4 regions of the Pontibacter actiniarum genome follow, and region 1 is predicted to be linked to each of the others. Evidence: riboswitches for the same ligand, from Rfam matches in the RefSeq annotation. Region 1 holds a riboswitch; each other region holds the start of a gene.
What was found. A riboswitch is a leader RNA that binds a small molecule or an ion and turns the genes downstream of it on or off. The one in region 1 is predicted to bind S-adenosylmethionine.
Positions count from the first base shown of each region.

Region 1 (7,690 bases):
AAGTAATCCCTAATCTTAAAAGTCTTCGTCCAGGCTGAACACGTTTTTATCTTTGTCGCCCATCACGCCGGCTTTCTGGTACTCGCCCACACGCTTCTCAAAGAAGTTGGTCTTGCCCTGCAGCGAGATCATCTCCATAAAGTCGAATGGGTTGGTTGAGTTGTAGATCTTCTTGCATCCCAGCGCAACCAGCAGGCGGTCGGCCACAAACTCAATGTACTGGCTCATGAGCTTGGAGTTCATGCCGATCAGGTCTACCGGCAGGGCGTCGGTTACAAACTCCTGCTCAATACTTACCGCGTCGCGGATAATCTCCTGCACACGCTCCTCGCTCAGCTTGTTGTTCAGCATAGAGTACAGCAGGCAGGCAAAGTCGCAGTGCAGGCCTTCGTCTCTGGAGATCAGCTCGTTGGAGAAGGTAAGGCCCGGCATCAAACCGCGCTTCTTCAGCCAGAAGATAGAGCAGAAAGAGCCGGAGAAGAAAATCCCTTCTACCGCAGCGAAAGCAATCAGGCGCTCGGCGAAGTTCTCGCTCTCGATCCACTTAAGGGCCCACTCCCCTTTGCGGCCCACAGCCGGAACGGTTTCAAGGGCGTTGAACAGGTGGTCTTTTTCGCTCTGCTTCTTTATATAAGTGTCGATCAGGAGCGAGTATGTTTCGGAGTGGATGTTCTCCATCATGATCTGGAAACCATAGAAGCAGCGTGCCTCCGGTATCTGCACCTCGTTCATGAAGTTCACGGCCAGGTTTTCGTTCACGATGCCGTCAGAGGCAGCGAAGAAAGCCAGCACGTGGCTGATGAAATGGCGCTCGCCGTCGTTCAGGTTCTCCCAGTCTTTCAGGTCCTGGCCCAGGTCGATCTCCTCGGCAGTCCAGAAGCTGGCTTCTGCCTGCTTATACATCTGCCATACCTCATTGTTCTGAATCGGGAACAGCACAAAGCGGTTTGGGTTCTCTTGCAGTATTGGCTCCATAATCACGTAAGTTTTAATAATTAATAGGGTTTAGGGTGTGCCTGCGCACTCAAAACCAACCATATCTAAGAATGTTTTGGCCTTGCCCGAACAGCTGGCCCGTAAATATTCTGACTTCAAATATATAGAAATGAACTCGATTTCATGGGTGAAAGTTGTTCAATTTATGCACATCCTCCTGGCGGCTATTCTAGGCCGTTTTTCGGGCTAATGCACACTGTTTTCAACATTCATTTTCCATTATATATTTAGATTTAAATATTATGGCAAAGGTGTGGTGGTTGGTGAAGCGCCACCGTGCAAAGGTAAGGGAGTTTTACACACGAAGCGCTGCAAAAAGCAGAAAGAAGGGCTTGACGGGGTGAAATGCGTGTAACGGGCGACGGGCAAATGTGTAATTTGTGGAAAAGGTGGCTGCGGCACTTCTGCTGTAAGGTTCTGGGGTGTAGTTGTTTGTGAGGGTTTTAAACAGGCGCTGAAAGTTGGCGATTAGATATCAACACAGTTTTCCACAGAGGTGTGTAAAAGATGGGGTTGGCGCTGAACTTTTTCACGCACAAGGCGTTGCAATTATCAATTAGTTGCCGTACTTTTGCGGACTAAACTTTAAACATACATTGAAGCTGATGTACGCAATTGTAGAAATCGCAGGTCAACAGACCAAAGTAGAGAGCGGTAAGTTCATCTACGCTAACAAGCTTTCCGGCAAAGAAGGTGACGCCGTTGAGTTCGCCAATGTTCTTCTTACAGATGATAACGGCAACATCACTGTTGGCGCCCCTTTCGTGGATGGTATCAAGGTAACTGGTAAAATCCTGGGTGAGTTCAGAGCTGACAAAGTTCATGTCTTCAAGAAGAAGAGAAGAAAAGGGTATAGAAAGTCGAGAGGACATCGTCAGAACTATACTAAAGTTCTTATCGAGAGCATTGGTTAAGCAGTAAGAAGAAATTAATCGTTGAATCCTTTCAGGCTTAGTTCGCTAACCTGAGTTAAATAGTTAAAAAGATGGCACACAAAAAAGGAGCTGGTAGTTCTAACAACGGCCGCGAATCGCATTCTAAACGACTAGGTGTTAAGATTTACGGTGGCCAGGACATCATCGCAGGTAACATCATTGTAAGACAAAGAGGTACTGCGCACCACCCAAGCACAAACGTAGGTATTGGTAAAGACCACACCCTGTTTGCTCTGGTTGACGGTGTTGTATCATTCAGAAAAGGTAAGAAAAACCGTTCTTACGTTTCTGTAATTCCTAAAGTAGAGGCGGAAGCTTAATTTTTAGGTTTTATTGATACTGAAAGAGGGATGCTCCAAAGGCATCCCTCTTTTGTTTTTATACTTGTGGAGTGTGTTCTAGCTGAGTATGGGCAGGTTGCTTTTGTGCATCCAGAGCTTTAGGCTATACCTTGTCCATAGCTGCCTTTTCGCCTCGCCGGCTTGGCCTTACTTTTCTTCCTGCGCTAGCCTCCGCTAGCCTCCGCTGGCGCGAGTTTGTAACTCGTGTCCTACTATAATGTCGAGTTTGTAACTCGACTGGCTTGCAAAGCCATACTTACAGCTGAACTACAAAACTGCTTCTCTGGCGCAAGCGTCCGCTTGTGCCTCTAACTGCCCCTGCTAGCTGTATTTATACTTCCACCCTGCTAGCGCGAGTTTGCAACTCGTGCTTTAAAAGCTACAGAGTTATACTTGCATAGCATCTGCTAATTATAACTTCAGCCAAGCTGTTCTTTGTAGTTCCCGTTCACCCTCCAGTTCCCAAACACCTACTGTTTCACTTTATACTTTAGAGCGCTCATGCCCGCGAGGGCCCGTCTTTCCGCGTCGTGCCGGGTGCTTTTCCTGTCGGGTATAGGGGCCCTCTTACTCGTGTCTCGGGCTGCCTCGCTCGCGCTCGCCACCGGAAAGGCTGAAAATGTTTTTGGTAGCCAAAGCTGACGGAGCTCCTGCAAAACTTTGTAGGGACAGTTCGCGACCTGTCCGCGCGATGACGCTCGCTATGAAATTTATACTTGCACCCCAGCATCAGCCAAACAACAACATTATACTTGAATGATGGCAGCAGCATACCAGCCTTGGGAATAGTGGTTCTCTAATGAGAGTTGTTCCGGTTCCGCAGGCATGGCGACCGAAGGATAGCAAAAGGATAGCAGAGGAAAAGCTTCCAACTGGAGCCGTGGGTAAACAGAACCACGCCAGCTCAGACAAATCGCCTACATTTCAGGCAACTAAATTTCTTTTTCCCACGGATATACCTTTACTTTGCTTACACTTATCAAGAAAGACTGAGGGATAGGGCCCGACGACGTCTTAGCAACCATGTATAAAGCTTGGTGCTAACTCCCTCCTGGAGCAACTGCTGCCAGGGAAGATAAGAGCGATCCTGCCTCCCATAGGTGTCCTTCTTGATAAGCCTCGTAGAAGACTGAAGAGAAGAAAGACACCGAAATGACAAAATTACATCCGATACATAAACTGCTGCAAGAGCGTGTGCTAGTGCTGGATGGTGCTATGGGCACCATGATTCAGCGTTACCAGTTACAGGAAGCAGACTTCCGTGGCGAACGCTTTCAAGACCATGCCAGCGATCTGAAAGGCAACAACGACCTGCTTTCTATTACCCGCCCAGACGTTATCAAAGCCATACATGCAGAATATTTAGAGGCTGGTGCCGATATCATCGAAACCAATACCTTTAGCGGCACCAGCATCGCCATGGCCGATTACCACCTGGAACACATAGTATATGAGCTAAACTATGAGTCGGCAAGGTTAGCACGTGAGGCAGCAGATGAGATAGAAGCAAAAGTACCGGGTAAACCGCGTTTTGTGGCCGGTGCCATTGGCCCTACCAACCGTACCGCTTCGCTTTCCCCGGATGTAAACAACCCTGGTTACCGCGCCATCACTTTTGATCAACTAGTGGAGGCATACTGTGAGCAGGTGCGTGGCCTGGTGGATGGTGGCTCTAACCTGCTATTGGTAGAAACAGTATTTGATACGCTGAACTGTAAGGCTGCGCTTTTCGCAATAGACCAGTACGTGCAGGATGGTGGCAAAGCGCTGCCGATCATGGTGTCGGGTACGATCACAGATGCCAGCGGCCGTACCTTGTCTGGCCAGACAGTAGAAGCCTTCTGGAACTCCATCTCGCATGCACCTATACTTAGCATTGGCTTTAACTGTGCTTTAGGTGCGCGTCAGCTCAAGACGCACATTAAAGAACTATCCCGTATCTCCGACTGCTACATTAGTGCCTACCCAAATGCTGGTTTGCCAAACGCCTTTGGCGGCTACGACGAAACCGCGCAGCAAATGGGCGAGATTGTAGAGGAATATCTAAAGGAAGGGCTGGTGAACATACTGGGTGGTTGTTGTGGCACTACGCCCGTACACACCAAAGTAATCTCCGACTTAGTGCAGAAGTATAAACCGCACGTTCCCACCCCGGTAGCTCCTCTCCCTCGCTACAGCGGCCTCGAGCCCCTCACCATTTACCCTGAAAGCCTTTTTGTAAATGTTGGCGAACGCACCAATGTAACCGGCTCTAAGAAATTTGCCCGCCTTATTGTAGAAGAAAAGTTTGAGGAAGCCTTATCGGTGGCGCAGCAGCAGGTAGAAGGTGGTGCCCAGATTATCGATGTAAACATGGACGAAGGCATGCTTGACTCAGAGCAGGCCATGACCAACTTCCTGAACCTTATCGCTTCTGAACCCGACATTTCAAAGTTGCCAATCATGATCGACTCCTCTAAATGGAGTGTGATTGAGGCAGGTTTGAAGTGTGTGCAGGGCAAGAGCATCGTAAACTCCATCAGCTTAAAAGAAGGCGAAGAGAACTTTAAAAAGGTGGCTCGCAAGGTGCGCCAGTATGGTGCAGCCGTTGTTGTGATGGCATTTGATGAGCAGGGCCAGGCGGATACCTTTGAGCGTAGAATAGAAATCTGCGAAAAATCTTACCGCATTTTAGTGGATGAAGTTGGCTTCCCGCCACAGGATATCATCTTCGACCCTAACATATTGGCCATAGCCACAGGTATAGAAGAGCATAACAACTATGCGGTAGACTATATCGAAACGATAAAATGGATCAAGGCGAACCTGCCGCATGCGCTGGTAAGTGGTGGTGTAAGTAACCTTTCGTTTTCGTTCCGTGGCAATGATGTGGTGCGTGAGGCCATGCACACCGTGTTCTTATACTATGCCGTGCAGGCGGGTATGGATATGGGCATTGTGAACGCAGGTATGATGGGCGTGTACAGCGAGATTCCAACAGAGCTTCGCGACCTGATTGAAGACGTTATCTTTAACCGCCACCCAGATGCTACGGAAAAGCTGGTTACCTATGCCGAAACAATAAAAGGAAAGGGTAAGGGCGCCGCGCAGGCAGATAATAGCTGGCGTGAGGCACCAGTAGAAGAACGCCTGAAGCATGCCCTGGTAAAAGGTATTGTAGAGTTCATAGAAGAAGACACGGAGGAAGCCCGCCAGAAAGCCACTAAAACGCTTGAGGTAATAGAGGGGCCACTGATGGCCGGTATGACGGTGGTAGGTGACTTATTCGGTGCAGGTAAGATGTTTTTGCCGCAGGTGGTGAAGAGTGCCCGTGTAATGAAAAAGTCTGTGGCCTACCTGCTGCCGTTCATGGAGGCGGAGAAGCTGGCTTCAGACACATCCAAATCAACAGCAGGCACTATTTTGATGGCTACTGTGAAAGGTGATGTACATGATATCGGTAAGAACATTGTGGGCGTGGTGCTGGCCTGTAATAACTATGAGGTGATAGACCTTGGCGTGATGGTGTCGCTGGATAAGATCTTGGCTGAGGCCGAAGCACAGCAGGTAGATATCATTGGCCTGAGCGGTTTGATTACGCCTTCGCTGGATGAGATGGTATATGTGGCACAGGAGATGGAGCGCAGAGGCATGAAGATTCCGTTGCTGATTGGTGGCGCTACTACCTCGCGTGTGCATACAGCCGTGAAAATTGCGCCGCAGTATAGCGGGCCAGTTGTGCACGTGCACGATGCCTCACGAAGCGTAACGGTAGTGAGCAGCTTGTTAGGCAGCGACCGCGAAAACTATATTGCAGAGATAAAAGCAGAGTATGAAAAGCTGCGTGAAGACCACCTGAACAGAACCAAAGACCGCGCCTTTGCAAGTATAGGGGAAGCCCGTGCCAATAAGTATAAAGTAGACTGGGCAGCCACACGGCCAACCAAGCCAAGCTTCCTGGGCAACAAAGTATACACAAACTATCCGCTGTCGGAGATTGTGCCGTTCATCGACTGGACACCATTCTTCCATACCTGGGAGCTGAAGCGCCAATACCCGAAAATTCTGGATGATGCAGAACTGGGAACGGAGGCCCGCAAGCTGTTTGCTGATGCGCAGCAGATGCTGCAGGAGATTGTAGACAACCAGTTGCTGGAGGCGCGTGCCGTAGTTGGCTTTTACCCTGCCAATGTGGAGGCAGATGATACGATAGAAGTATACGCCGATGATTCACGTGAAAACGAGCTGACGGAGTTTCATACCTTGCGCCAGCAGGGCAAAAAAGGACAGGGTGTGCCGAACATGGCTTTCTCTGACTTTATCGCCCCAAAGGAAACAGGTGTGCAGGACTATATCGGTGGCTTTGTGGTGTCAGCTGGTTTCGGTATTGAGAAGATGCTGGAGCAGTATGAAGCTGAGCACGACGACTACCGCTCTATTATGGCAAAAGCTTTGGCAGATAGATTAGCCGAAGCCTTCGCTGAATTGATGCACTTAAAGGTTCGCCGAGAGCTGTGGGGCTACTCACCTGAAGAGCAGCTAAGCAACGAGGACCTGATCAAAGAGCAGTATAAAGGCATTCGTCCGGCACCAGGTTATCCAGGATGCCCTGACCATACCGAAAAGATTACGCTCTTTAACCTGCTGAACGCTGAAGAGCAAACCGGAATTATACTTACCGAGAACCTGGCCATGTACCCAGCATCTTCGGTGAGCGGTTTATACTTCTCGCACCCGGAGTCGAAGTACTTTGGCCTGGGCAAAATCGGCGAAGACCAGGTGGCAGACCTTGCCCAACGCAAAAATATGCCGCAGGAAGAACTGGAGCGCTGGCTCTCACCAAACCTGAACTACGAGCCAAAGCCGCTGGCGCAGCAAACAGCATAGCTTTAGACATTAGACGCTAGATTTTAGCTGTTAGACTTTTTACACAGTGTAAAGGTCTAACATTATTACCAAGCTAAACTGTCTAGCATCTAATGTCTAGTATCTACCATCTATAAAAGCACCTGAAAGCAATACATGAAAGTAACGGATCACTTTAAAAATGCGAATGGCAAAACGCTGTTTACGTTCGAAATACTGCCGCCGCTAAAAGGTGAGAACCTGCACACCCTTTACAGCCATATAGACCCGCTGATGGAGTTCAACCCGCCGTTTATCGACGTGACGTACCACCGGGAAGAGTATATTTATAAGCAGCGGGAAAACGGACTGCTGGAAAAAAGGTCTACACGCAAGCGACCGGGTACGGTCGGTATCTGCGCGGCGCTGCAAAGCCATTATAAGGTAGACACGGTGCCGCACCTGATCTGCGGCGGCTTCAACAAAGAAGAAACTGAGAACGCCCTGATCGACCTGCATTTCCTGGGAATAGATAACGTGCTGGTGCTGCGCGGTGATTGCGTGAAAAGCGAGGCGCGCTTTGTGCCGGAGCCG
Region 1 covers NZ_CP021235.1:3,912,721-3,920,410, reverse strand. The annotation lists gene CA264_RS16850 (ribonucleoside-diphosphate reductase small subunit) at 16-975, opposite strand; gene rplU (50S ribosomal protein L21) at 1,602-1,910, shown strand; gene rpmA (50S ribosomal protein L27) at 1,982-2,251, shown strand; SAM riboswitch class I at 3,246-3,354, shown strand; gene metH (methionine synthase) at 3,425-7,138, shown strand; gene metF (methylenetetrahydrofolate reductase [NAD(P)H]) at 7,274-7,690, shown strand, end outside.

Region 2 (7,690 bases), 1.4 Mb from region 1:
GTTGATCGGCATTCACTTCCACATCGGTTCCCAGATTACGGACCTGACGGTGTTTAAGAACCTTTGTACCCGCGTAAATGAGTTTCAGGAGTGGTTCCTGGCGCACAACATTCGCCTGGAGCATGTGAACGTGGGCGGTGGCCTGGGTGTGGATTACTACAACCCGGAGCAGCACCCTATCCCTGACTTTGCGGCGTACTTTGCCCTCTTCAACCAGTTTCTGGAGCTGAGGCCGGGGCAGCAGGTGCATTTTGAGCTGGGCCGCTCGCTGGTTGCCCAGTGCGGCACGCTGGTCTCGCGGGTGCTTTACATCAAAAACGGCATCTCCACCAACTTTGCCATCCTGGATGCCGGCATGACGGAGCTGATACGCCCGGCGCTGTACCAATCGTACCACAAGATAGAGAACCTGACGAGCAAAAAGGCAGAAGTTCGCTACGATGTGGTGGGCCCGATCTGCGAGTCGAGCGACTGCTTTGGCAAGGCGGTGATGCTGCCCGAGACCAACCGCGGCGATTTGATCGCCATTCGGTCGGCAGGCGCCTACGGCGAGGTAATGGCCTCTGCCTACAACCTGCGCGACAAGGCAAAAGCCATCTACCTGTAGCACAAGAGAAATATAACAAAATAAAGGCCGCCCCTGTACAGGAGCGGCCTTTCTTTTTGTGGCTACGATAGGTTATCGGATAAGACCGGGCCTGTTCTTTCGCTCAGACACCGGCTTTACCACCGGCACCTCCAGCGAAACCAGGAAATCCGGTTCGGCGTGAGCAATTCCCGCCTGGCTTTTCAGGTAGTTCGCCAGTTGCAGTGCGTTTCCGTCTGAGTTCTTGTCTACGCGCAGCAGGTACGTCTGCCCGCTCAGCGGCATCATCACCTCTGCTTTGTATGCCGTGGCCAGTGCCTCCAGTGCCGTTGCCTGGCCTTCCACCACCGTTACAATAGCCTCATTGCTGATGCCGAGCAACCCGTCTCCACTCAGGAAGTAGGGCGCCACATAGGCTATGTTAGGATCTTTGGCCAATGCCTCCATCGCCAGCTCCACCTGCTGGCAGTTTAGCCCGTCCACCAGCTCAATGTTGTGTAACAGTGCCGAGTTAGTGCTGATGTGGCCATTTACGCCTGCCACAAAATTATACTGCTCCACCACACGTGCCTCTTCATCCGCGCTTAAGCCGTTGGAAAAAGCTACCAGCACCTGCTTGGTAAACACATTGCCCAGGCTTTTCTGCTCGTTGTTGTAGAAGTAGGTATAGTTGGTACAGGCTCCACCGCCAATTTCGGACCGCAGCAACTTAGGTCCTGCTTTCACATTTTTTATAGGAGAGGCTTCGTCTTGTCTGCAGGAGGAAAGGGCAAAGACCATCAGCAAAAAGGTGAGTAAGGGTATAGATATTTTCTTCATCTCGGTACAAATTAAATCGCCAATTACTTGATTATTTGTACGGTAAGATTTGGATAATAGCTGCGGTTTTAGTAAATAAAAATAAATATAGTACAAGTACTATACACAAATAAGACTATGTATTTATTTAGTTAAGGCACACCAACTTAAAGTATGGGTTTCGTTTTCCGGGTTTAAGCCACTTCTTCCAGCACCTGGCACGACGCGTTTACCACCTGTTCTGCCGTAACATGTGCAGGCAACTGCGCAATAAAAGCGGTGGTTTGCTTCAGAGACGGCAGGTACAGCAGCAGGTCTTTGCGGCGCATGGTGCCTACCAGTTGGCCCACGTTGGCATCTACCCCAAACGAGGTCAGCTCCCGCCACGGCAGTTGGGGCAGCAGCTCCGGCATAGCCGTGCGCAGGTATACCTTCAGTTCGTCCTCTTCCTCCAACGGCACCTGCTTCAGCCGCTCCTCGCAGTCGTAGGTGAACTTCGGGTAGTTGTACTTGTAACCCGCCAGCGCCGCCGACACGTCCGCCCAAACGGCCGACCCGGTCGGGTGGCTGCCCGCTCCGCGGCCTTTCAGAAACTGATCTCCGGCGTATTTGGCCTGCAGGTGCACCCCGTTAAACTCCGCCTCCACATAGTACAGGTCAGAGTCCGGGAACACGAGCGTCGGCAGCACCTGCAGCGCCAGCTTGTTGTTTTTGTTAACCTTGGCAGAGGCCACCAGCCTGAACCGCCCGCCCAGCGCCTGCGCCAGGTTGATATCGCGCTTCGTGATGTGCTGTATACCTGCGCGCAGCACCTGCTCCGGCTTAATAACAGCCCCGAAAGCATGGGCGGCCACCAGGCTGATTTTGTGCAGGGCGTCGTAGCCGCCCACGTCCAGCGTTGGGTCGGCCTCCGCGAAGCCGAGTGCCTGCGCCTGCGCCAGCGCCTCGTCGTAAGACAGGCCTTCGGCATCCAGCTTGGTCAGAATGTAGTTTGAAGAACCGTTCAGAATGCCGCTTACCTCCTGCAAAGGTTCGGTGCCGTAGTAGGCCTCCAGCGTACGAAGAATTGGGATGCTGCCGCAAACAGCCGCCTCATACAGTAAGGTGCCCCCAAACTCCTGCTGCAGTGCCACCAATTCCGGCAGGTTCTCGGAGATCATCTTCTTGTTGGCAGACACAATGGTTTTACCCGCCTCCAATGCCTGGCGCACAATCTGCAGCGCCTCTTTCGGGTCGCTGATCAGCTCGGCAAAAAGGCTTATGCTTTCGTCCTGCAGCAGCTCCTGCGGGTCATAGGTAAAGGTGTCGTTTGGCAGCGTGCGCAGCTTTTCTCTGTCGCGCACGCAGATCCTGGCCACCTCCAGGTGCGGGTTATCCTGTAGCACATCGTGCAGCCCCTGGCCCACACAGCCGAAGCCAAATATACCGATGCGTTTAGCGCTCTTGCTTTTCATAGTTCAGTTCTTGTTTTACTTGTTCCTGTTGATAAAAATCTTGAATGGCATCCGTCAGCTGTTCCACCTCCACCAGAAAGCCGTCGTGGCCGTAGTTTGAGCGAAGGAGGCAGAAAGACGAGCCCGGCACCTGCTCATGCAGGAAACGCTGCTCCTCCACCGGAAAGAGCAGATCCGTGTCTACCCCCACAAACAGGCAGCGCGCCCTTAGCTGCGCCAGTGCCTTCTCCACTCCTCCCCTGTCGCGGCCCACATTGTGTGCATCCATGGCCTTAGAAAGCAACCAGTAGGTATAGGCGTTAAACCTGTTTGCCAGCTTCTCTCCCTGGTACACCTGGTAGCTGGCGGCCCTGAAGCTATCGGTGATGCTGTGCCCCGGCTCCTGCTGCGACAGGTGGTACGTATTGTAGTGCCTGTAGGAGAGCATAGCGATCGCGCGGGCCGTTTTCAGCCCTTCCTTACCGGCCTCCCGCGTGCTGTTGCCCCACGACGGGTCTTGCCGGATAGCCATGCGTTGGCTCTCGTTAAAGGCCACACCCCACGGAGAGTGCCGCGCGTTGCTGGCCACATGCACCAGGCGCTCAAACACATTTGGCTTTAGCAGGGCCCACTCCAACGCCTGCTGCCCGCCCAGGGAGCCCCCCAGCAAGGTATGCACCCGCTCCAGCTCCAGTTCCTGCCGCAGCAGGTCAAAGGCACGCACCACATCCCGGTTCGTAAACTGCGGGAAGGTATGGAAGTATGGCTGCAGTGTAATGGGGTTTACAGAAAGCGGCCCCGTAGAGCCGTAGCAGCCGCCCAGCGTGTTGGCGCACACCACAAACCACTCCCGCGGGTCGTAGAGCCTCCCCTCACCGAAAAGGTCGCCCCACCAGTCGGTAACATCGGCGCTGCCGGTAAGTGCATGGCACACCCACACAACGTTGCTGCCTTGCGGGTTTAACGTGCCGTACGTGGTATAGGCCAGCTGGAAACCAGGGAGCAAAGCCCCGGACTCCAGCCTGAATTCTTGCTGATGGTGAAAAACGTGGTGTTCTGGCATTTTATACTTAGGCTATGGCGGGCTCAGCCTCTACTTTGGCAAAGGCCTGCTCAAAATCTGCTTTAATGTCGTCGAGGTGCTCTATGCCGGCGGATATCCGCAGCAAGGTCGGGTCTACGCCGGCGCTTCGCTGCTCGGCATCGCTTAACTGTTGGTGCGTGGTGGAGGCTGGGTGGATGATCAACGTTTTGGCATCGCCCACGTTGGCCAGGTGGCTTACCAGTTGCAGGCTGTTGACAAATTTCTCCGCCTGCTGCTTGTCGCCCTTCAGCTTAAAGGAAAGTACGCCGCCAAACCCGCGCTTGAGGTACTTCTGCGCCAGCTCATGATAGGGGCTGCTTTCCAGGCCAGGGTAGTTTACGCTCTCCACCAGCTCCTGCCGCTCCAGCCACTGCGCCAGCGCCAGGGCATTCTGCACCGTCCTGTCCACGCGCAGCGAGAGTGTCTCCAGCCCCTGCAGCAGCAAGAAGGAGTTGAATGGGCTCAGTGCCGGACCGAAATCCCGGAGCCCCTCCACCCGGGCACGTATGGCAAAGGCGATATTCCCGAAAGGGCTGCCCTCCCCGAACACTTCCCAGAAGTTAAGGCCGTGGTAACCCTCGCTTGGCTCCGAGAACTGCTTAAACTTGCCGTTGCCCCAGTTAAAGTTACCGCCGTCCACTAGCACACCGCCGATGCTGGTGCCATGCCCGCCGATCCATTTCGTAGCAGACTCAACCACCACATTGGCCCCGTGCTCCAACGGACGGAACAGGTAGCCGCCGGCCCCGAAGGTATTATCCACCACCAGCGGAATATCATACTTGCGGGCAAGAGCGGCAACAGCCTCAAAGTCAGGAATGTTGAAGCGCGGGTTGCCGATCGTTTCAACATAGATGGCCCTGGTCTTTTCGTCGATTAGCTTCTCGTAGCTCGCCACCTCATCGGTTTCTGCAAAGCGCGTCTCAATGCCCAGGCGCTTAAACGATACCTTAAACTGGTTGTAAGTGCCGCCATAGAGGTAACTGGTGGTGATAAAGTTGTCGCCGGCCTCCAGTATGTTGGTGAGCGCAATAAACTGGGCCGCCTGGCCTGAGGCCACCGCCACCGCCGCCACTCCCCCTTCCAGCGCCGCGATGCGCTTTTCAAACACATCGGTGGTGGGGTTCATGATACGGGTATAGATGTTACCGAACTCCTTCAGGGCAAACAGGTTGGCGCCGTGCTCGGCGTTCTTAAAAGCGTAGGAGGTGGTTTGGTAGATGGGTACGGCGCGCGACTGTGTGGTTGGATCTATCTCCTGGCCGGCGTGCAGCTGTAGTGTCTCGAAGTGCAGTGATTTTGACATGACGTATGGTATAGGTTAGATAAAACGTAGGTGTATGCTGTGTTTAGGGTAGGCGCAAAGGCGCTTACGGAGGGGCGGTGGCTACAGGTAAATCTGCGGCAGGGCCCAGCGTTAAAAAACGGAAAAGCGGAGTGGTTTAGCAGCAACAGTAGCTGCGCATGCTACACAGGGGCGTGCACATGACAGAAGCTTTAGCAGGAGCTAAAAAGCAGTTTTGCGACAGCTCAGGCGCTGCCGATGAAAGTAATAATACGTACTGTGTTGGCTTGATTCCCTTGTTCATGACCGTATCAATTTATATTCGTCCGGCACCCTGCCGAACTCAGGAATTAGCACCTTAACACCGGTGGTTAGGTTGCTAGCGTTTCACAGAGCCTGTCTCTCCACGCTTCTTTATAAATCAATATCCGCTAAGGGCGTATTGACTTGATGTTGCAAGTATACGGGGCGCTTTTTTAAAAAGCCAAATATTTTTTATCTTTTTTGAAAATCCTGTGGTAACCGGGCGCTTTGGTTTGAAGATTCATACTTGGTGCAGTGGCTAGGCGCAGCTGGTAAATCCCGAGGCAGGTTACTCAGCCCAAAACGGCTCCCAAAAGGCGTTGTTTCTAAGGCTTCCGACCTCAAACATAGAGTATTACATATATAAATTTTAAGGCCCCTGATTTTTTTTCTCGAAACTGCTACTAATAGTTTTAGCTAAAAAGTCCTATCTTCGAGGCTTAGGAGCCGGTATTCTGCCGGTTGTGCAGGAGAAGAGAAACGTTGTCGAACCATGTCCCAGATCTATATTCGCCAAACGGTAGTGTACGAGGAGCACCAGGCCCCGCTTTCGCTGTATGAGCTGCACCAGCAGATCCGCGAGGAGCTGGAGGTGGCGTTCCCGGACAGCTATTGGGTGGTGGCAGAGGTGGCGCAGGTAAACGTAGACCGGCGCAAGGGCCACTGCTACCTCACGCTGGTAGACAAAGGCGACGATGCGCGGCAGATGCTGGCACAGGCGCGCGCTACCATCTGGGGCTCGCGCTACCAGATGCTGGGCCGCTATTTCGAAGAGAAAACAGGACAGCCGCTAAAGGCAGGGCTAAAGGTGCTGCTGCAGGCAACGGTGCGTTTCCATGAGCTCTATGGCCTCAGCCTCGACATCACCAACATCGACCCCAACTACACCATTGGGGACCTGGCCCGCCAACGGCAGGAAACCCTAAAGCGCCTGGAGGCGGAGGGCCTGCTGGAGGCAAACAAAGAGCTAAAGCTGCCCCTGGTGCCGCAGAGGCTAGCCGTTATTTCATCGGGCACGGCGGCCGGCTACCAGGACTTCATCCACCAGCTGGCGGGCAACAGCTACGGCTATTACTTCGAAACCACGCTTTTCCCGGCTACGGTGCAGGGCAACGAGGCCCCTGCCTCGGTGGCACAGGCCTTTGCCCGGATTAGCAGCAACAGCGATGCGTTTGATGCCATTGTGCTGATTCGGGGGGGCGGCTCCCAAACGGACCTCAGCTGCTTCGATGACTACAGAATTGCCGCAGCCATCGGGCACTCGCCGCTGCCGGTGCTAACGGGCATCGGCCACGAGCGCGATGAAAGCATTGCCGACCTGGTGGCCAACACCCGCCTCAAGACCCCGACCGCTGTGGCCGGGTTCCTGATCGACAGGTTCAGGGAGGCAGAGGAAAGTGCGGAGGATATGTTCGACAGCATCCGGATGTTTGCCGCACAGCAGCTCAAACTCACCAGTGACAAACTGGAGCGGCTGAGCCTGCGCTTCAACAACATCACCAAACAGCAATTGCAAAACCGGAAAGACAAGCTCGAAAGCCTGTCGCGGGGGCTGCTCCTGAAGCCAAAGTCATACCTGGAGGCGCAACGGCACCTGGTAAGCGACATGGAGAAGGACATCAGCTCCGGCACAAAAGACTTGCTGCACGAGCGGCAACGGTACCTGCAGGAGCTTTCGGTGTGTGTGGAGGGCAAAAGCCAGCGCTACCTGCACATGAAAGAGCACGAGCTGAACCACCTGGTGCACTGCCTGGAGACAGAGGCAAACGATCAGCTTAAAAAAGAGCAGCTGCTGTTTTCGAAGTATAGCGATAAGCTGGAGTACGGCGCCAAAGGCAAGCTTACCAACGAGCACCACCGCCTGAGGCTGCTGGAGATGGGCATTGAGGCAAACAACCCCGAAAAACTGCTCCTGCGCGGCTACACGCTGACGCTCCTAAACGGCAGGATTATTAAAAGTACAAAAGACGTGAAAGACGGCGATGTGGTGGAGACGAAGATGCAGGACGGCACCCTCCACAGCATGGTTGTAAATGTTGATACAGATGAATAAGGAATTAAAGGACATGACCTACCGCGAGGCAACGCAGGAGTTAGAGGAGATCTTACGCGCCATCGAAAATGACGCCGTAGATGTGGATGAACTCACCCAGAAAGTACAGCGCTCGTCGCAGCTCATAAAGCTGTGCAAAGAGAAGCTG
Region 2 covers NZ_CP021235.1:545,400-553,089, reverse strand. The annotation lists gene lysA (diaminopimelate decarboxylase) at 1-607, shown strand, start outside; gene CA264_RS02395 (hypothetical protein) at 680-1,405, opposite strand; gene CA264_RS02390 (homoserine dehydrogenase) at 1,579-2,838, opposite strand; gene CA264_RS02385 (homoserine O-acetyltransferase family protein) at 2,819-3,880, opposite strand; gene CA264_RS02380 (O-acetylhomoserine aminocarboxypropyltransferase/cysteine synthase family protein) at 3,888-5,207, opposite strand; SAM riboswitch class I at 5,500-5,609, opposite strand; gene xseA (exodeoxyribonuclease VII large subunit) at 5,983-7,542, shown strand; gene xseB (exodeoxyribonuclease VII small subunit) at 7,535-7,690, shown strand, end outside.
Region 2: it holds a riboswitch for S-adenosylmethionine, as region 1 does, so the genes downstream of both, CA264_RS02380 (O-acetylhomoserine aminocarboxypropyltransferase/cysteine synthase family protein) here and metH (methionine synthase) in region 1, are expected to answer to the same signal.

Region 3 (7,690 bases), 1.5 Mb from region 1:
TGGCGGCACTGGTGTTTATACTTGCCCTTTGCCTGGCGACGTACTTTACCGCACGCAACGCCAGAAAGAACAGCCACCGTGTCTGGGACAGCAAAACTGAGCGGATGCTCATAAACCTGTTTATTCCGTTGGCCGCAGGCGGCTTTTTTTGCGCCATACTGATTTACCACAACCTGCTGTACCTGGTAGCCCCGGTCATGCTGATTTTCTACGGTTGTGCCTTGCTTAATGCCAGCAAGTACACTTTGAGCGATATTCGGTACCTGGGCCTCTGTGAGATTGCCCTTGGGTTGCTGGCAAGCTACTTTGTTGCCTATGGCTTCGTGGCCTGGACCATTGGGTTCGGAGCGCTGCACATAGTGTATGGAGCGTTAGTATACTTCAAATACGAGCGCTAGAGGATACGTGAAAGATTACTTAGACAATATAAATAAGGCCTTTGAGAGCAGGGCGCGGCTAGGCATTATGTCGGTGCTGATGGTGGAGGACAAAGCCGACTTCAACACCCTGAAGGAAACGCTGCAGCTAACGGACGGCAACCTGGCCAGCCACTTGCGTGCCCTGGAGGAAGCAGCGTACCTGCGTGTAGAAAAGCAGTTCGTGGGCCGCAAGCCTAACACGACTTACCATGCTACCGAGGCTGGACGCGAGGCTTTTAACAGCCACTTAGATGCGCTGGAGCAGCTTATTTTGAGCAACAGGAAAGACAGCTGATATTTTTTTACGCCTATACTTTGAAACTCAAAGTACTTTTAAAAATACCTTGCAAAAACAAATGCTACACTAAAAACAATACAGTTATGGCACAGCACAACGAACCTCAACACCAGCCGGTCCACCCGGCCTCAGTAGGCAGGCGCATGCTGCAGGGCGCAGCGGCAGGGCTACTTCTGATCGCGTTTTTCCTGATAGGGGCTGGAGAGCCTGAGCCAGAGTGGCCAACGTTCTGGATGGTTAAACCGCTACTGGTGGTCCCGCTGGCGGGGGCATTGGGTGGCCTCTTCTACTACAACATGGACCACCTGCGGTGCCAGGGCGGCTGGAGAACGGCATTGGCTTATACGTTAAGCCTGCTGGTATACTTCGTCGTGCTGTGGCTGGGCGTTGTTCTAGGCTTAAACGGCACGATGTGGGACTAACATCCCAAATCCACGCAAACACCTACACTTCAGCATCTTGCCCCTATGTGGGTAGAAATGGAACCACGGAAGGTAGCGTGTGGCAAAGAGAGAGCTCCTGGAACAAGTATGGCCGTGGCTTGCCTGGGCAGTGGTAAACGCAGGTAAGCTACTGATTAGCACACTATAGCAACGGCTATTTGTAGCCCCTAAAGCACAAAACACACGATTCAAACTTCATCAAAAAAAGAAAGATTATGGTTACGCAAAACAAACGACTTACAGGCATTGTGCTCGCAGTAGCGCTCCTGTTGCTGATTCCATTCACAGCCATACAGTTCACCGATGAAGTGGTCTGGACGCTGTTTGATTTTATAGTTGCTGGTGCCCTGCTGCTCGGCACCGGTCTCCTGTGTGAATTGGTCCTGCGGAAGGTCAAGAGTGCAAACTACAGGATCGCCATCATTGCAGCTGCTCTAATCGTCCTCTTCCTGGTCTGGGCGGAGCTTGCCGTGGGCATATTCGGGTCGCCTTTCGCGGGAAGTTAAGCTGCAATGCAATGAAAGGCGCCGCCGTAGTATCGTACGTTGCCAGTTGGGTGTTTGCCCTAGCGGTTTTTGTAACCGGCTTACTGCAACTGACGCTGGTGCATCCTGTTCCGGGAGTTGTTTACCTGCTGCTTTCCTCCCTTTACGCTCCTCCGGCAAGCGCACTGCTCCGGAACAGACTCGGCTTTTCGATACCGCCCCTGGTAAAAGTCATCTTGGGCGTAATCCTTATCCTGTTTACGCTGGGCGTTAGTGACCTTGGAGACATGATTGACTGACCGGCCAGTACTGCTGTGGCGGCAGAAATCGCCTTAGGGCACCTACAAGTTGTGTAAACACCACAGAATCAAAAGCATTCTTCCTCCAGATAAAAAACAGCCATGAAAGAAGAGATCTTAATCCACCTCAACGACCCCGGGCAGCTCGAAAAGTTGTACAGAAGCAACAAAGCCCCCTTTAAGCGAGCCTTCAGTATGGTGTACCCGGAGCTGAAAGGCAACACCCTTGCCGATTGCTGGAACGAAAGGCTACAGTACGAATCAGACGAGATTAACTGGGGCTCCACCACAGAACTGTTGCTGGTTGTGGCTGCGGCTTTAACGGCAGGCTTTATCGCTAAAATACCGGCCCTGTTCCATGTCAGCGAAGCGTTCTTTTACCCTAGAAACGCAGGCTTTATCTTTCTTCCGCTCCTGGCGGCCTACTTTGCCTGGAAGAATAACCTGCCACCCCAGCGCATTGCCGTGCTCGGCGGAGTGATGTTGCTTTCGCTGATCTACATAAACGCCCTTCCTGCATCCACCGAGAGCGATACACTGCTGCTGGCGTGCATCCACCTGCTCCTGTTGCTGTGGGTGCTTTTAGGCGCTGCCTATGCAGGCCAAGACCTCAACAGCTACGACAAACGGCTCGACTACTTGCGGTACAACGGCGATCTGCTGGTCATGACGACGCTTATTCTGATTGCCGGAGGAATAATGACAGGGCTCACGATCGGGCTATTCTCGCTGATCGGTTTTCAGATTGAGGAGCTATACTTTCAGTACGTCGGCATTTTCGGGCTGGCCGGGGCCCCTATCGTGGGCACTTACCTGACGCAGACCAACCCGCAGCTGGTAAACAAGGTCTCCCCTGTTATTGCCAGGATCTTTGGGCCGCTAGTGCTGGCCATGCTTGTGGTTTACCTGGGCGCCATCGTGTACTCCGGCAAAGACCCCTACAACGACCGCGAGTTCCTGCTCCTCTTTAACTTGCTGCTGATCGGGGTAATGGCTATTGTTTTCTTTTCGGTGGCAGAAAACTCCAGGGCAGCGCGCAACACCACGGCGGCCTGGGTGCTTTTGCTTTTGTCAGTAGTAACCATACTTGTAAACAGCATCGCGCTGTCTGCCATCCTGTTCCGGATAGCGGAGTGGGGCTTTACGCCCAACAGGCTGGCTGTGTTGGGAGGCAACATCCTGATCCTGGCAAACCTGCTGCTGGTAACCTTTGGCCTCTACAGAAGCGTGACCAGAAAGGCTGACACAGCTGCTGTAGGAAGGGCTATTGCTGCGTACGCTCCCGTTTACGGTGCCTGGGTAGTCGTTGTGGTGTTTCTCTTCCCGCTGCTGTTCGGCTTTAGGTAAGCCGGCCGGGCTACCGGTGCTTTGCTCCCACCGCAGGCGCTGCCGCTCCAATCGTTTACCGCTGCCCAACCTTCTCCTGCCCCTTTTCCGTTTAATAGCACAAGTACAAACTACTTAAGTTGATGGCCTATGAACACCCTACCTGTCAACTGGCTCACCGAAGGGCTTCTGGATTTTGAGTATAAAAAGTACCTGCTGCTGGCTTACCTGCAGGCAGCCAAATCAGAGTTTGGCAAGCAGCGCCTCTACCCTATTTTCTCGGACCTGATCATGCACTACCGCAACCTGCAACAGGTAAAGGAGCACAAGCGCCTGGTGTACGAGTCGTTTCCGCAGCGCATCAGCCGTGCCGACTTTGAAAAGCTGGAGCTGGTGTATGAGAAAATCGTGCAGGACGACGAAACGATGGAGCAGATAGAGGAAATCATACAATACGCCACGCCGCTGTTCAGCCAGGCGCTGGGGGAAGGCAAAGAACTCTATGAGTTTGTGGAGCGCCACCTGGAGATCAGCCCGGTCGGTATTACCCCCATGTACCACAACGAGGGCTACCTCTTTCTGGACACTTACCCCGGCAAGGAAACGCAGGTGTATGCCTACCACATCACGGTGTTTGAGAATACCTACGAAAAGTACCGGGGCATTAACACGCGGCACCTGCAAACAGTGCGGCGCAGCCTGGCCCAGACACACGAGCACCTCAAAGTGCAACTGATAAGAGAGCGCCAGGAGCTGCCCAACCCGGCTACGTTTTTGGCTGTGGCCAAGCTGCCGATTCCGGTGGAGCAGTCGCTGTTGCCCATCGCCAAGCGCTCGCTCGTAAAGTATGTAACCCAGCTGGCGGCCTGACCGCCTGCGGCCCGGGAGTGTAACGCAGCAAATACAGCCCTCATACAGCTTTTACCACGCCACTTCCGCTGACCCAGGCACCTGTTATTTCTGCCCTGTGGCCCTTATCTTCACCGCTGTTTCACAATATTTTACACAAAGGGTTACACATCTCAGAAAAAGCCGTAATTTTGTAGGAGTATCACCAATGGACGTAACGTCTGTAATAAATTTATAAAGAAGAGGCGAGAGACTAGGCTCCGCGACCCTCTGGCAACCTCCGGTACGGTAAGGTGCCAAATCCTATCCCGGCCGGGCCGGGGCATATAAATTGATAAAGCAATGCAAACCTACAACCTTACATCAGCAACACTTACCCCAGCAGGTTATGGCTACGCCACAGCCCTTGCTGCCTCTGCCCCAACAACTGCGCGCGCAAAGCAGATCTGTTGTTGCTGTTGTTGTTCCAGCTGCTAAAGCTCCTCTCACCAGTCCCATTACGGTTTTAAAAAAGCTCCCGCAGGAGCCTGCTGCCACTCTTAGAGCACAGCAGAAATACCGGTGCCTGCTCCTCCTGTGGTGGATTGGCATAGTTATAGCCATGAATGGGACGTCAGTTACCAATTTAGTTTTCAAGAGATTAAAGTATATCCCATGGATTTATCACAAGAATTGCTGGCGAAGCTGGACAGCCTGCGCGCCTCCCTTACCGGACTTTCGGCTGAGGAGGGATTGCAGCGTCTGGCACAGGAATTCAATGGCAATATTGCCTTTTCCTCCAGCCTTGGTATAGAAGACCAAGTCATTACGCATTTCATTTTCGAGAATAACCTGCCGATACGTGTGTTCACGCTGGATACAGGTCGCCTCTTTAACGAGAGCTATACCCTGCTGCACAAAACCAACAACCACTACGGCAAAAAGATAGAAGTATACTTCCCGAAGCATGAGGCGGTAGAGCAGTTGGTAAACGAAAAAGGCCCTATGAGCTTCTACAACTCCATCGACGACAGAAAACAGTGCTGCTACATCCGTAAGGTGGAGCCACTGAACCGCGCCCTGCAAGGAGTGAACATCTGGGTGACGGGTATTCGTGCCGATCAATCAGGTGCACGCCAGGACCTGCAGCTGCTGGAATGGGACGAAGGCCACCAACTGATTAAGTATAACCCATTGCTGGACTGGTCGCTGGAGGATGTAAAGGCTGCTGTAAAAACGCTAAACATCCCATACAACCCGCTGCACGACAAAGGCTTTGTAAGCATAGGCTGCGCCCCTTGTACCCGTGCCATCGCTGAAGGTGAAGACTTTAGAGCCGGCCGCTGGTGGTGGGAAGACAACTCCAAAAAAGAATGCGGCTTGCACGCACGATAGCTAATTATAAATTAGAAATCATGAATTATGAATGTGTTTTGTGAATGGATAAAAGGCATAGGCTTCTTGCTCCAATTCATAATTCAGCATTCATAATTCAGAATTAAATACAAATTATGACAAAGAGATATCTGGATTACCTCGACCAGTTGGAGGCAGAAGCTATCCACATTATGCGCGAGGTAGCGGGGCAGTTTGAAAAGCCAGCCCTGCTCTTTTCGGGCGGCAAAGATTCTATCACACTGGTACGCCTGGCTGAGAAAGCCTTTAGACCGGGTAAATTCCCGTTCCCGCTGGTGCACATCGATACCGGCCATAACTTCCCAGAGGCTATTCGCTACCGCGATGAATTAGCAGAGCGCCTGGGCGAAAAGCTGATCGTGCGCAACGTGGAAGACACCATCAAACGCAAGAGTTTATCGGAACCTAAAGGTCGCTACGCCAGCCGCAATGCGCTGCAAACACATACCCTATTAGAAACTATCGAAGAGTTTGGCTTTGATGCCTGCATTGGTGGTGCCCGCCGCGACGAAGAAAAAGCCCGCGCCAAAGAGCGTATCTTCTCTGTTCGTGACGAGTTTGGCCAGTGGGACCCGAAACGTCAGCGCCCGGAGCTTTGGAACATCTACAACGGCCGCATCACAAAAGGTGAAAACGTACGCGTGTTCCCGATCTCAAACTGGACGGAGCTAGACGTGTGGAACTACATCAAACGTGAAGGTATTGAGCTGCCGAACATCTACTATACTCACGAGCGCGAGTGTCTGGTGCGTGATGGGAAGCTGATGGCATGGTCTGACTTTATTTATCAGGAGCCGGACGATGTGGTAGTGAGAAAGCAGGTACGTTTCCGCACGGTGGGCGATATGACCTGTACAGCTGCTGTAGAGTCAATCGCACATGATATAGACGGCGTAATCGCGGAGATTCTGGAGTCTAAAATAAGTGAGCGTGGCGCGACCCGTATCGATGATAAGCTGTCTGAAACAGCAATGGAAGACCGCAAAAAAGGAGGATACTTTTAAGATGGATATACTAAGATTTATTACCGCAGGCAGCGTAGACGATGGAAAGAGCACCCTGATAGGTCGCCTGCTGTACGATACAAAACAGATTTTTGCCGACCAACTGGAAGCCATCGAAAGCTCTGGCCGCCTGAACGAAGACGGGCAGGTTGACCTTTCCTTGTTAACGGATGGTCTGAAGGCAGAGCGCGAGCAGGGCATCACCATTGATGTAGCTTATAAGTACTTCTCTACCGAAAAGCGTAAGTTTATCATTGCCGATGCGCCGGGTCACATTCAGTATACCCGCAACATGGTTACAGGTGCATCCAACTCAAACTTGTCTATCATACTTGTAGATGCCCGCAAAGGAGTACAGGAGCAGACGCGTCGCCATTCTATTATCTCTTCCCTGCTAGGTATTCCGCATTTGGTTATCTGCATCAATAAGATGGACTTGGTAGGTTATGACGAGCAGGTGTATAATCAGATTATAGCTGATTATAAGCAGTTTGCCAAGAAGCTGAACGCCAAAGACATCACCTTTATACCTGTTAGCGCCCTGAAAGGCGATAACATTGTAGAGGGTTCTGAGCTGACTATGCCGTGGTATCAGGGGCCAAGTCTGCTGGAGCACCTGGAGCAGGTGCCAGTTTCACAGGATTTCAACTTAGATGACTCCCGTTTCCCGGTACAATACGTTATTCGCCCACTCACGGCAGAGCATCACGACTACCGTGGCTATGCTGGTAAAGTGATAAGCGGTACTTATAAGGCTGGCGATAAAGTAACGGTGCAGCCTTCAGGCCAGACAACTACCGTTAAGTCTGTAGAGTTAGGTGGCAAAGTGCTGGAAGAGGCGTTTGCCCCTATGTCTGTTGTTCTTCAGCTTGAGGATGAAGTAGATATTAGCCGTGGTGACATCATAGTTAAAGCAGCTGAAAACCTGGAGGTAGCGCAGGAGTTTGAGGCCACCGTATGCTGGATGCACAACAAAGCCCTGAAACCAGGTGCTAAACTGTTGCTCCGCCACAACTCCACCGAAACCCGCTGCGTGGTACGCAACATCGACTACAAAATTGACATCAACACCCTGGACCACCTGGAGGATGTAGACCAGATACAGCTGAATGATATTTGCCGTGTGCAGATTAAAACAGCCTCTCCGCTCCTGCTCGATAAATATGAGGATA
Region 3 covers NZ_CP021235.1:593,694-601,383, reverse strand. The annotation lists gene CA264_RS02595 (hypothetical protein) at 1-398, shown strand, start outside; gene CA264_RS02590 (winged helix-turn-helix domain-containing protein) at 406-714, shown strand; gene CA264_RS02585 (hypothetical protein) at 801-1,139, shown strand; gene CA264_RS02580 (hypothetical protein) at 1,376-1,666, shown strand; gene CA264_RS02575 (hypothetical protein) at 1,678-1,944, shown strand; gene CA264_RS02570 (DUF4153 domain-containing protein) at 2,047-3,291, shown strand; gene CA264_RS02565 (hypothetical protein) at 3,421-4,140, shown strand; SAM riboswitch class I at 4,349-4,452, shown strand; gene CA264_RS02560 (phosphoadenylyl-sulfate reductase) at 4,774-5,493, shown strand; gene cysD (sulfate adenylyltransferase subunit CysD) at 5,610-6,518, shown strand; gene CA264_RS02550 (sulfate adenylyltransferase subunit 1) at 6,520-7,690, shown strand, end outside.
Region 3: it holds a riboswitch for S-adenosylmethionine, as region 1 does, so the genes downstream of both, CA264_RS02560 (phosphoadenylyl-sulfate reductase) here and metH (methionine synthase) in region 1, are expected to answer to the same signal.

Region 4 (7,690 bases), 1.9 Mb from region 1:
GCGTAGACTGCAGCGGCTTCACCAAAACAGTGTACTTTATGAATGGCCTGGTATTGCCGCGTGATGCCTCGCAGCAGGTACACATCGGGGAGTTAGTTGATACCTCCAACGGCTGGGATAACATGCAGCCAGGCGATCTGCTGTTCTTCGGGGTGCCGGCCACCGACGACAAGTCTGAGCGGGTGGTGCATGTGGGGATGTGGATCGGCGGCGATCAGGAGTTTATTCACTCTGCGGGCCGTGTGCGCATCAGCAGTATGAACCCAAGCGCTGCGAACTTTGATGAGTCGGAGCTGAAGCGTTTCCTTCGCGCCAAGCGCGTTACTCCGGAGGATGCCGTGGTCGATCTTCGTGAGACCAACCTGTATCAATAAGAAAAACAAGATTTTATACTTTGAAGAGGCGTCGGGAGGCGCCTCTTTTTTTGTTTCTCCCGTAGGCGTTCAGCGGTTAACGCGTCAGCTGTTGCAGGTGCCTTACCAGGGGCGAACCAAGGCATAGCTCCGGAAACTGCGCTAACGCATCTAATAACTCACCCAGAAAAGCCCAGTTGTCGGCGATGTTGGAGAAGCAGGCGATCAATACCTCACGCTGCGGTAGCCGAATCACGAGGTTGGTGAAGCCCGAGGTATCGCCGCTGTGGAAGAACTCGCGGGTGCCATTGCCTACCTCGGCAAAGAACCAGCCCATGTGGTAATGCCAGCCCTGCGTACGGTCGATAACGCTTGGATTGGTGTTTGGTGTGATTGTTATGTTAAATACAGTATTGCCCGAGAGAGCCTTATGCCACTTCTGGTAATCGGAGAGGGAGATGTAAATGCAGCCATCCCCGCGGGTGGCGGTTCCGATACCCTGGTCCGAAAGTACAAGCTCGCCACTTTCACTAAACGCATAACCCATCGCCCGGTGGGGAATATCGGCAGCTGGGTGGTACAGCCGGGAGTTGTGCATATGCAGCGGCCGGAAAATGTGCTCCTGCAGGAACTCAGCGTAGGCCATGCCGGAAACACGCTCCACTAAAAGGCCCAGCAGCACATAGGCTGTGTTGCTGTAGCGGTATTGCGTGCCGGGGGAGAAGAGAAGGCGCTGCTGTGCTGCCGTAAGCTGCAGTACGTCCTCATCGGTCAGTTGTATTACCTGGCTGGCAGGTAGGTGCTCTTCGAAGTCCGGCAGCCCGGAGGTGTGGTTCAGCAGGTGGTTCAGCGTTGCTTCGGCAAAGTGTGCCAGCTCCGGGAAGTATGCACAGAGGCTGTCTGTTAGATGCAAGGCATTTTTCTGGGAAAGCAGGTGCACACACATCGCCGTAAACTGCTTCGACACGGAGGCCATCCGGAAGTTTGTGGAAGGGGTGAGGTCGGCGCCGGAGCCAACATCGGCCAGGCCCGCGCTGCCCTGGTACAGTGGCTCGCCTGCTTTAGCCACCAGCACGGCTGCACCGGGGCTGTTGTTGCGGTAGTTGCTGTGTAGTAAACGGTCAAGGCTTTCCTGGAGTGTGGGCATGGCGCTGGGTTGTACTGTTTTATACTTGCTTAACGTGCCAAAAATAGGAAAGCGGGAGAAGAAACCAGCTGTTGCGCCTGCTCTTTTGCACCGGAACGCTTCCTGCCGAACAAAATTTGCCTTAAATCGGCCGCAGGTGTTGGCAATGGGCGTTTGTAGTTCTAACTTTAAAGCTTCTGACCGGTAGCGTCCCGGCCCCGAACAGGTGATCCGAGTGAGGCTGCAACCGGCTCAGAGCGAAACATTCACCCTTAACGACTAACACTAAACCAACCCATGACCGAATCTAGCGCTCCGCTGATTACGAATGAGGCCGTGGTGCTGGGCATCCTGCTCGTCATCCTGGCTATCGTCTTTCAAACCTCCGCCAGTTCCAACCGCTTTTGGCTTAAGTTTTACAAGGTAGTGCCGTCGGTGCTGCTGTGCTACTTCCTGCCGGCCCTGCTCAACACGTTTAACATCATCTCAGGCGAAACCTCGCAGCTGTACTTTGTGGCCTCGCGCTTCTTTCTGCCTGCCTCGCTTATCCTGCTCACCCTCAGCATCGACTTTAAGTCGCTGCGCATGCTGGGCAGCAAAGCGGTGATCATGTTCTTTGCCGGTACGGTAGGGGTGATGCTGGGCGGCCCGCTGGCGCTGTTCCTGGTCGGCTCTGCCTTTCCGGATGTGCTGTACACCGGGACCGATGAAGTATGGAAAGGCCTGTCCACGATCTCCGGAAGCTGGATAGGCGGCGGCGCAAACCAGGCGGCCATGCTGGAGGTTTTCGGTGCGAGCAAGGAAGCCTTTGGGCAGATGATTGCGGTAGACGTGCTGGTGGCCAACGTGTGGATGGGCTTCCTGCTGTACTGGTCGCAGAAGCCGGAGAAGATCGACAAGCTGCTGAACGCCGATAGTCGCCCGATCAGGGAGCTGGAGGAGCGCCTGGAGGGCCTGCAGGCGGGCAAGCGCGTTATCCCTACCGCCACTACCACCATGATCGTGCTGGGGGTTGCGTTTGGCTTTACAGGGCTGTCGCATTTCCTGGCCGATATCATTGCGCCGTACTTTGCCGAGAACTTCCCGGCGCTGGAAACCTACTCTATCACCAGCGGCTTTTTCTGGCTGGTGATCCTTGCCACCACGGCCGGGCTGGTGCTTTCGTTTACCAAAGCCAGTGAGCTGGAGAGCTATGGCGCCTCGCGCTTCGGCACCGTTTTCCTGTACTTCCTGGTGGCCACCATCGGCATGAGCATGGACCTGGCCGCTGTGCTGGATAACCCGAAGCTGTTCCTGGTGGGGGCGCTCTGGATCATCTTCCACATCATCATTATGCTGGTGGTGGCGCGTATTATCCGGGCACCTTTTTTCTATGTGGCGGTGGGCAGCCAGGCCAACATCGGCGGGGCAGCCTCTGCACCAATCGTGGCGGTGGCCTTCAACAAGTTTCTGGCGCCGGTGGGCGTGCTGCTGGCCGTGCTCGGGTATGCCGTGGGCACCTATGGCGCTTACCTCTGCGGGCTGATGCTGCAGTATGTATGGAACATGCTGGCCTAGGCAAGTATAGCTTACATGAATCGGCCCCGCCAGGAGATCGTTATCTTCTGCCGGGGCCGGTTTGTTTTGGAGCTTCTGTGGATGAGTATGATAAATTCTCTTGGTGTGTGCAATTTTTTTTTGCGCTAACTGCCGCTGCTTTCTGCTACTTGGAATGAGCTATACTTTCTGGCTGTTGTTCATCCTTCAGGTTCGCTTCTGCTAAGTTTCACTTCTAGCTTTGGTGCGCTCCCGGCCGCGGGGCCTCGTCTTCCCGCATCGCGCTGTGTATCTTTCCTGCCTAACGGCTGCCGCTCGCGCGGCACCGGAAAGCTACAAGGCGCTCAACGGAAAGACTGGGATCATTTCCAATAGCCACGGCTGACGGAGCTTCTGCCAAGCCCCCTTTGAAAGGGGTAGAGAGATAAGCGTGCGCTTCAATCAACCGTTAGGAAGCTTCAAATTGCACATCACAGCTTGTGTTAGTTTCAAGAAGTAACTGCTACAAATACTTTTGGTACAGGTTGTAAAGTACGATTTTGTCTTTTGCCGTCAGCACCGTGTCTACCTCGTGTTGGATAAAGTGCAGCTTAAACGCCTTGATGGCGGCTGGCATGTCGCGGGTATCGTAGCCAATGATGCGGAGCGCGTCCTTGGGGTTAAAGTGAGGAGGAATGGTGGAAACAGAGTCGGTCGGCTGCAGTATAAGCGCAGGTTTTGTGCCGGTGCTGTCGAGAACCGTGATCGGCGCGGCCGGCTGCAGGTACTTCTCCACCACCCCCTCGTCGTACCACAGGCCGTACCCGGCATCCGCCAGTTTCTTCCACGGGAAGGTGCGGTTCGGGTCGTTCTTGCGCGTCGGGGCAATGTCAGAGTGGCCTATGAAGTTGGCGGCCGGGATGCCGTGCGTCTCCTTCAGCATGGCAAGTACGTCCAGCAGGCTGTTGATCTGCTCCTCCGAAAAAGGCTCCAGCCCGTTGTTGTCCAGCTCAATGCCGATGGAGGAGGAGTTCAGGTCCCGGTCGTTGCCCCAGCGGCTGTTGCCCCCGTGCCAGGCGCGCAGGTTGTCGTTCAGCATGTGGTATACTTTGCCGTCGCGGCCGATCACATAGTGCGCGCTCACCTGGGTCTTCGGCATCGTAAACGTCTTGAGCGTGTGGTCGGTGGAGTTCTGCGCCGTGTGGTGAATTACCACGAAGTTAGGGCGCCGCATGCTGAAGTTGGTGGTGCCCACCCAGTAATCCCCCTGCTGCAGGCGCTCCTCGCCTGGGATAGTGGCCGGAACTGTGCGGAGCTGCCTGGCGTAGGTCTTCAGCTGTTTCTTGTGCGCTTTGTTGGTGCTGGCATAAGGGTTTTTGGTACAGGCGGTAAAGCTGGCGCTCGCCAGCAGCAGGGCAAAAAAAGCAGTAGCGGTATACTTCATATTGGTTGTTTTGGGTGATTTTTCAGAACATTAAACTTGCCGGATTTTCGGCACAGATGCAAGTTTAGACACTGAATAATAGCCGTACTGGAATATAAATGTTCTTAGAAGTTTCCGAAAAGGTTTGATTTTGTCGCGCGGCTGCTTTTACCTTTGTGGCATCTTTATGCAAGATTTATAAAGAAGAGGGGAGAGAGCAGGCTCAGCGAACCTCTAGCAACCACGGCCGCGGCCGTAAAGGTGCTAACACCTGCCCAGTTTGGGACCTATAAATTTAACCTCATGCACCTGTTACACCAGCTTTCCGCTATTCTTTTCCGTGCCTTTACCGCAACGCCTGTGCGCGCCTGCTACTGTTGTTACTGCTGTTGAGGGTAAGCCTTTTCTTCGGTCACTGAACCGCACCCCGTCGCTTTTCTGCAGGGGATAAAACTAACTGTACATTCTTTTCATTAACCGGGCGTGGCTGCTGCAAGTACTTGGTACCTGCTCCTGCCTTTCGCTTTCATCTATACATGCAACATATTCAGAAAACAGGGGGATGGGCCCTTGTGCCTTTCCTGGTGTTTGTGCTTACCTTCCTGGGGGCAGGCATCCTTTTAAATGATTTTTATGCACTTCCTGCGCCTGTGGCCGTTTTGCTGGGCATTGTTTCGGCCTTTTTTATACTTCGTGGTTCTACGGAGGCGAAAGTGGCGGCGCTTATCCGGGGCTGCGGCGACTCCAAGATCGTTACCATGTGCCTGATCTACTTGCTGGCAGGCGCGTTTGCCACGGTAACAAAGGCCGTGGGCGGGGTAGACGCCACCGTTAACCTGGGCCTCAGCGTGCTGCCGGTGCAGTACCTGGCGCTGGGCGTGTTTCTGCTGGCGGCTTTCCTTTCCACGGCGACAGGAACTTCGGTCGGTGCCATTGTGGCGCTGGGCCCGATTGCGGTAGGGCTGGCAGAGCAAAGCCATACGTCGCTGCCCTTGCTTTTGGGAGCCTTGCTGGGCGGCGCGATGTTCGGCGATAACCTCTCGTTTATCTCCGACACCACGATTGCCGCCACGCAAACCCAGGAGTGCAGCATGCGCGATAAGTTCAGGGTAAATATTTTGATTGCAGGCCCGGCGGCCTTGGTAACCATAGGGTTGCTGCTGTTTACAGGCTGGAACACGGCCGGAACGCCGGAAAACCTGCTGCCTGAGCTGCACGCCGCTTCTTTCTGGCAAATAGCGCCTTACCAGCTTGTGATTGTGCTGGCCGTGTCCGGTGTGAACGTGTTCGTTGTGCTGACGGTCGGCACCCTGGCGTCCGGGGCGGTTGGGTTGGCAACGGGGCACCTGGAGGTGCTGTCGTTCGGCCGCAGCGTGTACGAAGGCTTTACAGGCATGATCGAGATTTTCCTGCTTTCCATGCTCACAGGCGGCCTGGCTCAGATGGTGAACGAGGCAGGCGGAATTGCCTTCCTGCTGCAGCGCGTGAGCAAAGCCACCCGCGGTTTCCGCTCTGCGCAAACAGGCATACTGGCGCTGGTAGGCGGCACCAATACGGCCATCGCCAACAACACGGTCTCTATTGTGGTCACGGGGCAAGTGGTGAAGGAGGTGAGCCGGAAATACAGCATCGATAAGCGCAAAACCGCAGCGCTGCTTGACATCGCTTCGTGCGTGGTGCAGGGCCTGTTGCCGTACGGCGCGCAGATCCTGATCCTGCTCAGCTTTACCGAGGGGCAGCTGAGCTTCCTGGACCTCTGGGCCTCCGCCTGGTATCTGTACCTGTTACTGCTGTTCAGTTTGGTGGCTATCTACACACCACTCGTGGACAGGTTTTTGGCCAGGCAGCCTGCCGCTGCGCCCGCTGTGGCGGCATAACGCATAAACACGCATTACTCTCACCTTAAATACATCCGCAACTATTCTAACTTTACTAACCTTACCAAAAAAGGGAGACAAGCTTTGTCTCCCTTTTTTTATCAGATCAGGCCCCGTGCTTTTAGCTCCAGGTATTTGTTGATGGTGTTCACCGTCAGGTCCTGGGGTGGGGTGAGGATGGTGTGGATGCCGTGCTGGCGCAGTACCTTTACCACTTTTCGCTTATCATAGCTGAACTTCTGCGCGATGGCCTTGGTGTATACTTGCGCTGTGTTGGTGGCAGGCCGGCGCAGCACCTCATGCAGCTCGGTGTTTTCAAAGAAGATGACCACCAGCAGGTGGTGCCGGGCCAGGGCGCGGAGGTATGGGAGCTGGCGTTCTGCACCGTTGAGGGTTTCAAAGTTGGTGAACAGCAGGAGCAGGCTTCGCTGTTTCAGGGAGTGGCGCACCGTGGTGTAGAGGCGCTCGTAGTCTGTTTCCTGGTAGAGGGTTTTCTGGTTGTAGAGCAACTCCAGAATACGGCGCAACTGGTTTTCTTTGCGCTGTGCCGGGAGTATGTTGCTGATCTTGTCGGAGAAGGTGATGACGCCGGCCTTGTCCTGCTTTTTGAGGGCGATGTTGGAGATAACGAGAGAGGCGTTGATGGCGTAGTCCAGCAGGGTGAGTTCCTCGAAGGGCATCTGCATCACCCGTCCCTTGTCGATCAGGCAGTATACCTGCTGCGACTTCTCATCCTGGTAGCTGTTCACCATTAGGTCGGCTTTGCGCGCCGTGGCTTTCCAGTTGATCGTCCGCTGGTCGTCGCCGGCGACGTAGGGGCGTACTTGCTCAAACTCGGAGCTGTGGCCCATGCGGCGCACTTTTTTTACCCCCACCTCATGGAGCCTGTTGGATACGGCCATCAGCTCGTACTGCCGCATCTGCACAAAAGATGGGTACACCGGCACCTCCTGGTCCTGCGCGAACCTGTAGCGCCGCTTCACAAGCCGCAGCGGGCCCATCGCAAACACGTTGATCGCGCCGAAGCTGTAGCTGCCCCGTTTGGTTGGCCGCAAAGTATACAGGATAATGTGCGTGCGGCCCTTCGGGATCTGTGCCTGAAACAGCGTGTCGCGCTTCTGGAACTGGAAGGGCAGCTCGTCAATCACCTCCGTGCGCACCGCAAAGCTATACCTGTTCTCGAGGTACAGGTGTATTTCGTTATCGCTGCCGTTGGAGAGCTTCTCCTGCATGGAGCGGCTGGCATGCATCCCGGCTTTGTTGCTGTAGAGCATGAGCAGGTCCACGAGGGTGAGCAGCAGCAAAACCGCAGTGCCGACCTTGGCAACCACCAGTAGCACCGGCACAAAAAACGCCACCACAAAAAGGCACACCAGCGCAGCCAGGTTCAGGTACA
Region 4 covers NZ_CP021235.1:2,007,110-2,014,799, reverse strand. The annotation lists gene CA264_RS08715 (C40 family peptidase) at 1-374, shown strand, start outside; gene CA264_RS08710 (serine hydrolase domain-containing protein) at 451-1,500, opposite strand; gene CA264_RS08705 (DUF819 family protein) at 1,777-3,036, shown strand; gene CA264_RS08700 (N-acetylmuramoyl-L-alanine amidase) at 3,518-4,438, opposite strand; SAM riboswitch class I at 4,611-4,713, shown strand; gene CA264_RS08695 (Na+/H+ antiporter NhaC family protein) at 4,954-6,294, shown strand; gene CA264_RS08690 (DUF58 domain-containing protein) at 6,396-7,690, opposite strand, start outside.
Region 4: it holds a riboswitch for S-adenosylmethionine, as region 1 does, so the genes downstream of both, CA264_RS08695 (Na+/H+ antiporter NhaC family protein) here and metH (methionine synthase) in region 1, are expected to answer to the same signal.